Regions from separate parts of the Erwinia wuhanensis genome, predicted to be linked through region 1. Evidence: riboswitches for the same ligand, from Rfam matches in the RefSeq annotation. Region 1 holds a riboswitch; the other holds the start of a gene.

Region 1 (5,528 bases):
CTGCGCGCAAAAGCGCCTGTAGCACAGGCTATCGGGAAATTAAGAAAGCCTGTTGAAAGAAAAAGTAGTGGTGAAAAATCAGTTTGTGAAGCAAGCGAAAGTAAAAATTTTAGTTAAGGAAATATTTAACAGATAATTTTGATTTTAATCAAAAATAAGGGGGCTCACATCCTAATAAACCGGGCTAGCGGCCGGGCAGGCCGCTAAATAAGCCCCTTGTGGGCAAATGTGATACGAGTCGCTTCATTCAGATCCATAGCTTTTAAGGTTTCAGGGGGGACCCATGCGATTTCCTGAAACTCCTCGTTAAAAGTAATATTTCGATTAGTACTGATGCAGTCAAATATAAGATAAATCATATAAATTTCTTCAGTTTTGCCATCCGGGTACGTTTTGGTTCGGATGTCATCACGAAAAGTCCAGGGCTGAATATCTGTGATGCATAGCTCCTCGCCTAACTCTTCATTTATTTCGCGCCTCAGGGCTTCTTCCAGTGTTTCGCCCGCCTCCATCCCTCCACCAGGCAAGGCCCACTGCCCCGGAAAAACACCACGATCCGCAGCCATTTTACAAAGCAAATACTCACCTTCGTTTTGAATCACAGGACATACGATTATCCTCTGCCGCATTTTATTTCCTTAATATCGCTATTTATCCATTAAAGTATCAGGAGGTTTTAACATGTTATTGACCTCAACTTAGGTCAGTTTTCCGAAAGGCTATCCGTAATTTCCCGTTTTGATATCTATGCGATTTTATCCGAGTTATGTTCTTTATTACTCTGTGCTGATTACTCGTTTTATTACTGCGGATATTCGGGAAGCTCAGTAACCTCGCAGGAGAAAGGATTGCGTGCTCAGGGTACGCTCAGCTGAAGCAATTTTAAAGCCATTACGTTTATTTTTGCGGGGTCAGGAAGAAAAGGAGAGGTCGCCCCCTCCTTCCCATTTTTAGCGCAGCGTGCCCGACGTTTCGGTCGCTTCTGCGTGCTCCAGCGCGACAGGAATGCTTTTATAAGCCGGAATACCGCTTTCGGTATCGAAGCTGTCCAGCGGCACCAGCACGTTGGCTTCCGGATAGTAGGCCGCGACCGAGCCAGGCGCCATGTCGTAAACCACTATCGTCAGATTATCCAGGCGTCGCGAGGTCTGCTTGCCGTCCGGATCGAGCGCCACCATATGCACCTTGTCGCCGACCCGCAGGCGGCGTTTTTCTGCCTCATCTGCCGAGATAAACAGCACGTCCCGCCTTCCCGTCACGCCGCGATAGCGATCGTTCAGCCCGTACAGCGTGGTGTTGTACTGATCGTGACTGCGCAGCGTCGTCAGCACCAAATCGTGGCACTTCAGCGAACGAGGATCCTCGTTAATGCCCTGCATGCTCTTAAACTGCGCTTTACCCGACGGCGTCAGCCATTTGCGTTCCGACGCGGCGTTGTAAAGACGGAAGCCGCCCGGCTGTAGGATCTTGCGGTTAAAATCCTCAAAGGCCGGGAAAACGGCTTCGATAGCCTGGCGGATAAAGCTGTAGTCGCCGATCATTCTGTCCCAGTTCACCTTAGTGTTGGGCAGCGTGGCTTTCGCCAGACCCGCTACGATGGCCGGCTCCGACTTCAGCCATTCCGAAGCGGGCTTCAGCGAGCCGCGCGAGGCGTGCACCATCGACATGGAATCTTCCACGGTCACGCTCTGCTCGCCCGATGCCTGCCTGTCGATTTCGGTTCGGCCAAGCACCGGCAGCAGATAGTTATGTTTGCCCAACAGCAGATGCGAGCGGTTCAGCTTGGTCGCCATATGCACCACCAGATCCAGCTTGCGCATCGCCTCGAAGGTTTGCTGCGGATCGGAGATCGCCTCCGCCAGGTTGCCGCCCAGGCAAAGCAGTGCTTTGGAGTGGCCGTCGCGGATCGCCTGAATAGCCTGCACCGCACCGTGTCCATGTTTCTGCGGCGGCTTAAAGCCAAACACTTTTTCCAGGTTGTCCAGCAGCGACTGCGGCGGGATTTCAGTAATGCCGACGGTACGATCGCCCTGTACGTTAGAGTGGCCGCGCAGTGGGCAGATGCCCGCGCCTTTCTTGCCGATATTGCCACGCATCAACAGCAGGTTAGCGATTTGCTGTACATTTTGCGTGCCGTACTGGTGCTGGGTGATACCCATGCCGTAACAGATAATGGTTCTTTCTGCTTTGGCATACAGGTGGGCAATATTCTGGATCTCTTCAAACGTCATACCGGAGACTTTCAGAATATGCGGCCAGTCGGTGGCATCCAGGTCCGCCTTCAGGGCGTCAAAACCTTCGGTATGTTCGCTGATAAAGCTTTCGTCCAGCACGCCGGGCTCTCCGGCCGCCAGCGCCCGCTCGTGCATCACCAGCAGACACTTCATCACGCCTTTCAGCATGGCGGCATCGCCGCCAACGCGCACTTTGTAATAGGTAGAAGCGAGCGTGGTGGAGCTGAGCGACAGCATTTCTACCGGGCTTTGCGGAGAGGTAAAGCGTTCAAGCCCTCTTTCCCGCAGCGGATTGATCGCCACGATGGTTGCGCCGCGTTTGGAGACTTCACGTAGCGTACCCAGCATGCGTGGATGATTAGTGCCGGGGTTATGGCCGATACACAGCACCAGATCGCAGTGATCGAAATCTTCCAGTTCGATGGTGCCTTTGCCTATGCCGATGGACTGCGGCAGGCCGACGCTGGTCGGCTCATGGCACATATTGGAGCAATCCGGGAAATTATTAGTGCCGTATTCGCGCGCGAACAGCTGCCAGAGAAACGCTGCTTCGTTAGAAGCGCGGCCTGAGGTATAGAACTCCACGCTATCCGGATCTTCGTAGCTTTGCAGCTTTTCGCCGATTTCACGGAAGGCAGTTTCCCATTCTATAGGCTGATAGGTATCGGTGGCCGCATCGTATTTCATCGGGTGAGTCAGACGGCCTTCGCCTTCCAGCTCAAAAGCGTTGCGTTGCCAAAGCTCACTGACGGTATGGGCAGAGAAAAATTCCGGCGTGGTGCGCTTGCTGGTGGCTTCCCAGGAAACGGCCTTGGCGCCATTTTCGCAAAATTCAAAGGAGGAACCGTGCTGAGGATCGGGCCACGCGCAGCCGGGACAATCGAAGCCCTGCGGCTGGTTGACTTTAAACAACGCGATCACGTCCTGTTTGACCGACATCTGGCCGCGGATCGCGTCGGCAACGGCCTTTAACGCTCCCCAACCCCCCGCTGAACCACCGTAAGGCGCTATTCCAATAGTCTTATTTTGTTGTTTCATACGACTCCGCATCACATTACAAACCAGTTTTTAGCTTAGAACAGCATGCGGCTTCCGACCGGTTTTTTGCTTTCAGAATGTTACCGAATGGCGCTATTAATAACCCATAGCGGCCAGCGACCTGAATCCACAATGGTGCTGAGCCTGCGCATTGTAAACAGAAAGTAAATACCGTATAACAATACGCACCGAGGGGTGTCCTGTTACGGGCTGAGATGGCGCAAGCCGAACCCTTTGAACCTGATCTGGGTCATGCCAGCGAAGGGACGGCTGAGCCAGATAACGCACGTTCCCGCGCCTGACCGGATCTCAAGTATTGAGGAGGTTCCGTGTTTGACGGTTTCTACGGACGGCTGCGTCAACAGACCGGCGATCGCTGGCTGCACTATATCCATCACCCTTTTGTTCGCCAGCTGGCTGACGGCACCCTGCCTGCGTCGGCTTTTCGCCGTTACCTTATCCAGGACTATCTGTTCCTTATCCATTTTGCCCGCGCCTACGCGCTGCTGGTCAGCAAATTTCAAACGCTGCCGGAGATGCGTGCGGCAATCCGCTCGCTGAACGCCATCGTCGACGAACTGCCGCTCCACGTGCGCTACTGCGCGCAGTGGGGCCTGACCGGGAAGGCGATGGCGACGGAAACCGAGGCGCCAGAAACGCTAAATTATACCCGCTATGTGCTGGATATTGGTCACGCGGGCGACGCGCTCGATCTGTTGACCGCCCTAATGCCCTGCGTGGCTGGCTATGCCGAGATCGGCGTCGGCTTGCTGAACGATACGCAAACCGTATTGACCGGCAATCCCTACGCGCCGTGGATTGAAAACTATGGCGCTCCGCTTTACCTGAGCGGCGTGCAGGCTTCGCTGACGCTGTTTGAAAACCTGGCCGCCCAGCGCGGCGGCGCGAGCCGCTTTGAGGCGCTGGCGGGAATATTCGCCACCGCGACACGGCTGGAAACGGCATTCTGGCAGATGGGGCTTGATGCTGCCTGCGCTACGCCGGAAGCGCGATGACGCCGGGTATAGAGGTGAAGGCGGTCAGCCTGCATTTTAGCGATCGTACGTTATTTAAGCAGCTGAGCTTTACGCTGGCAGGTGGCCGCTTTACTTCTCTGCTTGGCCCCAGCGGCGTCGGTAAAAGCAGCCTGCTGAAGATCATTGCGGGGCTGCTTGCACCCTCGACAGGATCGGTGCTGGGTAGCGATGGGCTGCCGGTTGCCGGACGCATCGCCTGGATGGGACAGCGGGATCTGCTCTATCCGTGGCTTAGCGCGATCGACAATGTCGCGCTGGGTGCGCGTTTACGCGGCGAGAAAGCTGACAGACAATGGGCAGAACATCTGCTTGAACGCGTGGGCCTGGCTGGCAATGCCGGCGCGCTGCCCGCCACGCTGTCGGGCGGGATGCGTCAGCGTGTCGCGCTCGCCCGGACCTTGTACGAGCGACGGCCCATTGTGCTAATGGATGAACCCTTTTCCGCTCTTGATGCCATTACCCGCGCCCAAATTCAGGCGCTGGCCGCAGAGCTGCTGGCCGACTGCACCGTGCTGCTGATTACGCACGATCCAGTAGAAGCCTGTCGCCTCAGTCATCGCCTGCTGATCCTTTCTGCTGCCGGGCTTAGCGAGCTTCCTGAGCTGGCTGGTCAGCCGCCGCGAGCGCCCGACGATCCCAATTTATTGCGTAGCCAGGCGCAGCTTATGCGCCAGCTGACAGAGGACATGGCATGAATGCAGCAACGATACGCCGTGGCGTCACGGTATTTGTCGGGCTGATGGCGCTGTGGCAGCTGGCCACGCCTGGCAGCATCCCGGCTTTTCTGTTGCCCTCGCCCATCGCCGTGGCTGCGGCTATGCGGGATAACGCTGGCTATCTCGCTTACCACACGCTTATTACCGCTACTGAAATCGCCGGCGGGCTTATCGCGGGCGTGCTGCTCGGCGCCCTGCTGGCGCTGCTGATGACCTTTTCGCCCGGCCTGCAACGCTGGCTGATGCCGCTGGTATTGACCAGCCAGGCGATCCCCGTGTTTGCGCTGGCGCCGCTGCTGGTGCTCTGGTTTGGCTTCGGCATCAGCGCCAAAATTGTGATGGCGATCCTGGTGATTTTTTTCCCGGTTGCCTCCGCTTTTTTTGATGGCTTACGGCGGGTCGAACAGGACTATCTGGATCTGGCGCGCACGATGGGTGCCTCTTCCGCTTCGCAGCTGCGGCATGTGCGGCTGATGGCGGCGCTGCCGGCCTTTGGCTCAGGG
Region 2 (5,528 bases), on a different contig from region 1:
CACCGGGTGCCTTACTGTCTGAAAAAGAGGTTTCTGCCCGTTTCAGCGTCTCGCGCCAGCCGGTGCGGGAAGCCTTTATTAAGCTGGCCGAGGCCGATCTGGTGCAAATTCTGCCGCAGCGCGGCACCTTTGTGCGCAAGATTTCTGCGCGACGCGTTGCCGACGGCCGTTTTATTCGTGAAGCGGTGGAAACGGCGGTAATAAGGCGAGCGGCGACGGAAGCGACCCCAGAGGCGCTGGCCCGGCTGGAGCATAATTTGCGCCTGCAAAAGCTGTCTGCGGAGCGCAACGACAGCCAGGCGTTTTTGCTGCTGGATGATGAGTTCCACCGCCTTATCGCGCAGAGCATCAACTGTGAGCTGGCATGGGAAACGGTAGAAAATATCAAGGCGACGATGGATCGCGTGCGCTTCCTGACCCTCAGTAAGGTTTCGCCGCCGGAAAGCCTGATCAATCAGCATGAAGAGATCCTGCAGGCGCTGCTGGCGAAAGACGCCGACGCCGCCGAACAGGCGCTGCGGCATCATTTGCAGGAGATGATTTTTTCCATCACGCCGATTGCAGAGCAAAACGGCGCGTGGTTTGAACAGGAGTAATCCTGCCGGGCTGGCGAGCGGTTCCGGCCGTCAGCGTCCTTCCACCCGCGCGTCTCATCACTACCGCTACACGCGCCGGTTCAGCCGTAACGTTTTCGCTCGTCGATGCACTACTAATCATCCTCTCCCGGCCCGTCAGCAGTTTGCCCGCTGATAGCGTTCCAGCGCGCTACCACCAGCGGTAGAAATGATGCACCGGGCCAATGCCTTTACCCACTTCCAGCGTATCTGCGTGCTGCAATGCGCCCTGCAGCCACTGTTTCGCTGCGCTTACCGTACCCGGCCAGCTGGTATGACGCGGGCGCAGCGCGGCCAGCGCGGAAGAAAGCGTGCAGCCGGTGCCGTGCGTATTTTTAGTCGGCACGCGCGGCGCGGTAAAACGCTCTTCTCCTTCCGGGGTCAGCAGCCAGTCCGGGCTTTCGTTGTCGCTCAGGTGGCCGCCTTTCATCAGCACCGCCTGACAGCCCAGCGCCAGCAGCGCCCTGCCCTGTTGCAGCATCTCCTGTTCGTTGCGGGCCGGTGAGCACTCCAGCAGCGCAGCGGCTTCCGGCAGATTCGGCGTGATAATGGAAACCTGCGGCAGCAGTTTTTCCCGCAGCGTCGCCACGGCCCGCCCGGAAAGCAGCGGATCGCCGCTTTTCGCCAGCATCACCGTATCCAACACCCGCCAGGGGATCGCCGCCTTTGCCAGCCCTTCTGCTACCGCCTCCACAATATCGCTGTCCTGCAACATACCGATTTTGACGCTGTCGATGCGCACGTCGCTTAATACCGAGGCTAGCTGGGCCGAAACAAAATCGGCCGCCACGGGATAGACGGCCTGCACGCCGCAGGTGTTCTGCGCCACCAGCGCGGTGATCACGCTGGTACCGTAGGCTTCAAGCGCGGAGAACGTTTTCAGATCGGCCTGGATCCCGGCTCCGCCGCTGGGATCCGTACCGGCGATGGTCAATGCGTTGACTCTCATACCGCCTCCTTGTACAGACGGTAGAGCGCATCGAGAAACAGCGGTTCAAAGGTGCCCGGCCCGTTGGCCGCCGCCGCCGCCTGCTCGCCCGCCTGGCTCATTACCCGACAGGCGGCAGCGATATGCAGCAGCCTGTCGCCCGGCAGTGCGCAAAATGCGGCCACCACGGCGGAGAGCGCACAGCCCGTGCCGACCACGCGCGTCATCAGCGGAGAGCCGCCCGATACCGCCAGCAGCCGCCGTCCATCGGTGACGTAATCCGTTTCGCCCGTCACGGCAACCACCGCGCCGCTGGACTGCGCCAGCTGAATAGCGGCCTCCAGCGCGGCGGAAGGATGATGCTGGCTGTCGACGCCGCGACCGGAAACCGCCTGTCGGGCCAGCGCCATAATTTCAGAGGCGTTGCCGCGAATGGCGGCAGGACGGAATGCCAGCAGCCGCTGGCAAAAATCGCTGCGAAAAGTCAGCGCGCCGACGGCAACCGGATCCAGCGTCCACGGTCGGCCTGCCGCCGTCGCTCCCTGCACCGCGGCAAGCATCGCTTCGCTACGTGCAGCGGTCAGCGTGCCGACGTTGATCAGCACGGCATCCGCAATAGCGCTGAACTGTGCCGCTTCCACAGGTTCAGTCACCATCGCGGGCGACGCGTCCAGCGCCAGCAGCACGTTAGCCGTCAGGCTTTGTACCACATCATTGGTCAGGCAGTGAACCAGCGGCGACCGCTGGCGGAACAGAGCAAGAGACGCGGCCGGGCTGGCCGTATAGTGAGTAGGTTGGATCATAGCGCTCCCAACCGGCGATCAAGAAGGCGATGCGATAAAGCATCTGACTTCCCTCCGCTGGCATTATCCAGTTCAGGTTCAACGGGTATTTCTCAGCCTTCACAAGGAAGGGCACCCCGAGTCGTAGTGCTTGCCAGCATAGGGAAACGCGCTGTTTTACGCAAGCGCGGAACGGCTTGCTAACGCAGATAGCGCCAGGGTTTACACTGCTGCCAGCGCCAGCAGCAGCAGCGGCGGACGGCATGGATTGGCGGCCTGGCCTGGGATTACACGCTGCCGATAGTCCCTGGCACCCTGCATCTGGGCATGGACATGCACTGGCTTCATCGTCCGGCAGGCCAGGACAAAGTAACCGTTAGCGATGGCCACAACCGTGACGCCTTCCGTACCGGCAACGGCGGCGATGCGCTGGCCGTGCAAGCGGAGGCCAGGCTGGCCGTTACCGACAACGTTTCTTTCTCTACCCGCCTCAACCATCAGCGCAGGCTGCAACAGGAAGGCGCCAACGACTGGCTGCTGGCTGGCGGCGTGACGGTGAATTTCTGATTATTTTCCGGCGGCCTCTTTTGCCGCCGGGAATTTTTGCGTCATACTCTCCGATCCCGTAGCGGCTTTTGATAAAGTCCGCCCATTCGCTAATCTGAACGCCATTCCTGTCCTGACGAGAAGTAAGATGACAAGACCGCTTAATGAACAATACGGCATCAGCGTCGCGGCGCTGCAAATGCTGCACTATCTGCAACAGATAGCGCGCGGCGATCGTGCCTTTACCATTCAGGATACCGTGCTGAATAGCCGCTGTAACGTTACGCCCCCGGACAATTTCCGCCTGCTGGATCAGCTTTTTGAAGCGGGCAAAATCGACTATGACTATCGCGGCACGGGCATTGAGGGCGAAAGACACGTAAAGCCCGTCTGGGGAGAAAACGGATGACGGTACGCGCCTTTACCGAAGCCGACCGCCCTTTTCTGCGCACGCTGTTTCTGGCCGCCCGCAAGGCGAACTGGCACTGGCTTGACGGCAGCGACTGGCAGCTGGAGGATTTCGACCGCGTGACGCTGGGCGAACGCATCCTGGTCGCCGAGCATGACGGCCACCGCACGGGCTTTGCCGCGCTGCTGCCCGCCGATAATTTTTTGCACAGTTTATTTGTCGACCCGGCGTGTCAGGGTCAGGGTATTGGCAGCGAGCTGCTGGAGGCGGTGCAGGCAGGCTTCACCTCGACCGGCGCGCTAAAGTGCCTTAAGGCAAACGACCGGGCGCTGGCTTTTTATCAGCGTCACGGCTGGCAGGTTATCAGCAGCGGCGAAGGCGACCAGGGAGAATACCTGCTGCTGCACTACGTGCTGTAAAAGAAAACGGGCGCATGATGCGCCCGCCGGGTTACTGACAAACTTAAAAGCCTGGCGGCGCCCTGTCGTTTTGCAGCAGCAAAGCCGAGTTGCCGTCAGACTACGCGGAAAGCGATATCGTCCGGGATCACTTCGCCATCCCAGTAGAGCTGTGCGGCGACCTGGCCTGCCAGCTGGCGATACAGCCAGGTAAATTCGCTGTCGGGACGGCGCACCACCGTCGGCATTCCGTCGTCCAGATCCTCGCGCAGCGTGATGTGCAGCGGCAGCTGGCTCAGCAGGCGCGTGTGATACTGTTCCGCCAGCGCCAGCGCGCCGCCGCTGCCGAAAATCGGCTCGTGATGACCGCAGTTGCTGCACACGTGCACGCTCATGTTCTCGACGATGCCCAGCACCGGCACGCTGACCTTTTCAAACATCACAATCCCCTTACGGGCGTCGATCAGCGCGATATCCTGCGGCGTGGTCACCACCAGCGCGCCGGTCACCGGCACGTTTTGCGCCAGCGTCAGCTGAATATCGCCCGTGCCTGGCGGCATATCCAGGATCAGGTAGTCCAGATCCGGCCACAGCGTTTCGTTCAGCAGCTGCATCAGCGCCTTGCTGGCCATCGGCCCGCGCCACACCATCGCGTTGTCATCGGTCACCAGATAGCCGATAGAGTTGGTCGCCAGCCCGTGCGCCATAATCGGCGCCATATGCGTACCGTCCGGCGAGGTAGGCCGTTCGTTTTGCGTGCCGAGCATATCAGGGATCGACGGGCCATAGATATCCGCATCCAGCAGGCCGACTTTCGCGCCTTCGGCCATCAGCGCCAGCGCCAGGTTGACCGCCGTGCTGGATTTGCCGACGCCGCCCTTGCCGGAGCTGACGGCAATAATATTTTTCACACCCTTTACGCCTGGCTGGTTCTTCACCCTTTTCAGCGTGGCGATATCCAGGCTCAGCTTCCAGCTGATGGCGGTGGCATTAGTCAGGCGCAGCAGCTCCGCGCTGGCGCTCTCCTTTAAGGCTTCAAAGCCGCTGTGCCAGGCTAAAGGCATCAGCAGTTCGATATGCAGGGTGTTGTCCAGCATTGCGCAATGGTGCAGCGCCTTCAGCGCGGTGAGGTTGCGCTGTAGCGTCGGATGTTCAAACGTGGTTAAAACGCCCATCACTATCGCGCGCAGCGCTTCAGGTGAATGTTGGGATTGAGGCATCATCCCGGCTCCTTTTTTTCTGTGACGTTATTCAGAGCATATCAGATAAGGCTGTCGGCGGCAGGCAGTAAAAAACGGCACGGTCGGCGCGGCGTTGTTTACGCAGGCCGGGCCTTTCGGGTAACATCGGAACCCCCTATTTTAAACAGGTATAGCAAGTCTCACTATGACTCAAGTCGCGAAAAAAATATTGGTAACGTGCGCACTCCCTTACGCCAACGGTTCTATTCATCTCGGCCACATGCTCGAGCATATCCAGGCGGATATTTGGGTCCGTTACCAGCGAATGCGCGGCAACGAGGTTTACTTCATCTGCGCCGACGATGCGCACGGTACGCCGATCATGCTGAAAGCTCAGCAGATGGGCATTGCGCCTGAGCAGATGATTGCCGAGATGAGTCAGGAACATCAGAATGACTTCGCCGGTTTCAATATCAGCTACGATAACTACCACTCCACGCACAGCGAGGAGAACCGCGAGCTGTCGGAGCTGATCTATACCCGTCTGAAAGAGAACGGTTTTATCAAAAACCGGACTATTTCGCAGCTTTACGACCCGGAAAAAGGCATGTTCCTGCCGGATCGCTTTGTGAAAGGCACCTGCCCGAAATGTAAATCGCCGGATCAGTAC

The links. Region 1 has a riboswitch for thiamine pyrophosphate ahead of QZH36_RS02050 (TenA family protein). Riboswitches for the same ligand answer to the same signal wherever they lie in the genome.
Region 2: it holds a riboswitch for thiamine pyrophosphate, as region 1 does, so the genes downstream of both, thiM (hydroxyethylthiazole kinase) here and QZH36_RS02050 (TenA family protein) in region 1, are expected to answer to the same signal.

The regions. Positions count from the first base shown of each region.
Region 1 is NZ_JAUJUH010000001.1:449,912-455,439, forward strand. Features, by position in the region: gene nudI (nucleoside triphosphatase NudI) at 204-629, opposite strand; gene QZH36_RS02045 (FdhF/YdeP family oxidoreductase) at 951-3,272, opposite strand; TPP riboswitch at 3,454-3,556, shown strand; gene QZH36_RS02050 (TenA family protein) at 3,602-4,288, shown strand; gene QZH36_RS02055 (ABC transporter ATP-binding protein) at 4,285-5,004, shown strand; gene QZH36_RS02060 (ABC transporter permease) at 5,001-5,528, shown strand, end outside.
Region 2 is NZ_JAUJUH010000005.1:213,842-219,369, forward strand. Features, by position in the region: gene QZH36_RS13805 (GntR family transcriptional regulator) at 1-596, shown strand, start outside; gene thiD (bifunctional hydroxymethylpyrimidine kinase/phosphomethylpyrimidine kinase) at 766-1,563, opposite strand; gene thiM (hydroxyethylthiazole kinase) at 1,560-2,345, opposite strand; TPP riboswitch at 2,378-2,474, opposite strand; gene QZH36_RS13820 (hypothetical protein) at 2,658-2,891, shown strand; gene QZH36_RS13825 (hypothetical protein) at 3,019-3,279, shown strand; gene QZH36_RS13830 (GNAT family N-acetyltransferase) at 3,276-3,698, shown strand; gene apbC (iron-sulfur cluster carrier protein ApbC) at 3,794-4,900, opposite strand; gene metG (methionine--tRNA ligase) at 5,064-5,528, shown strand, end outside.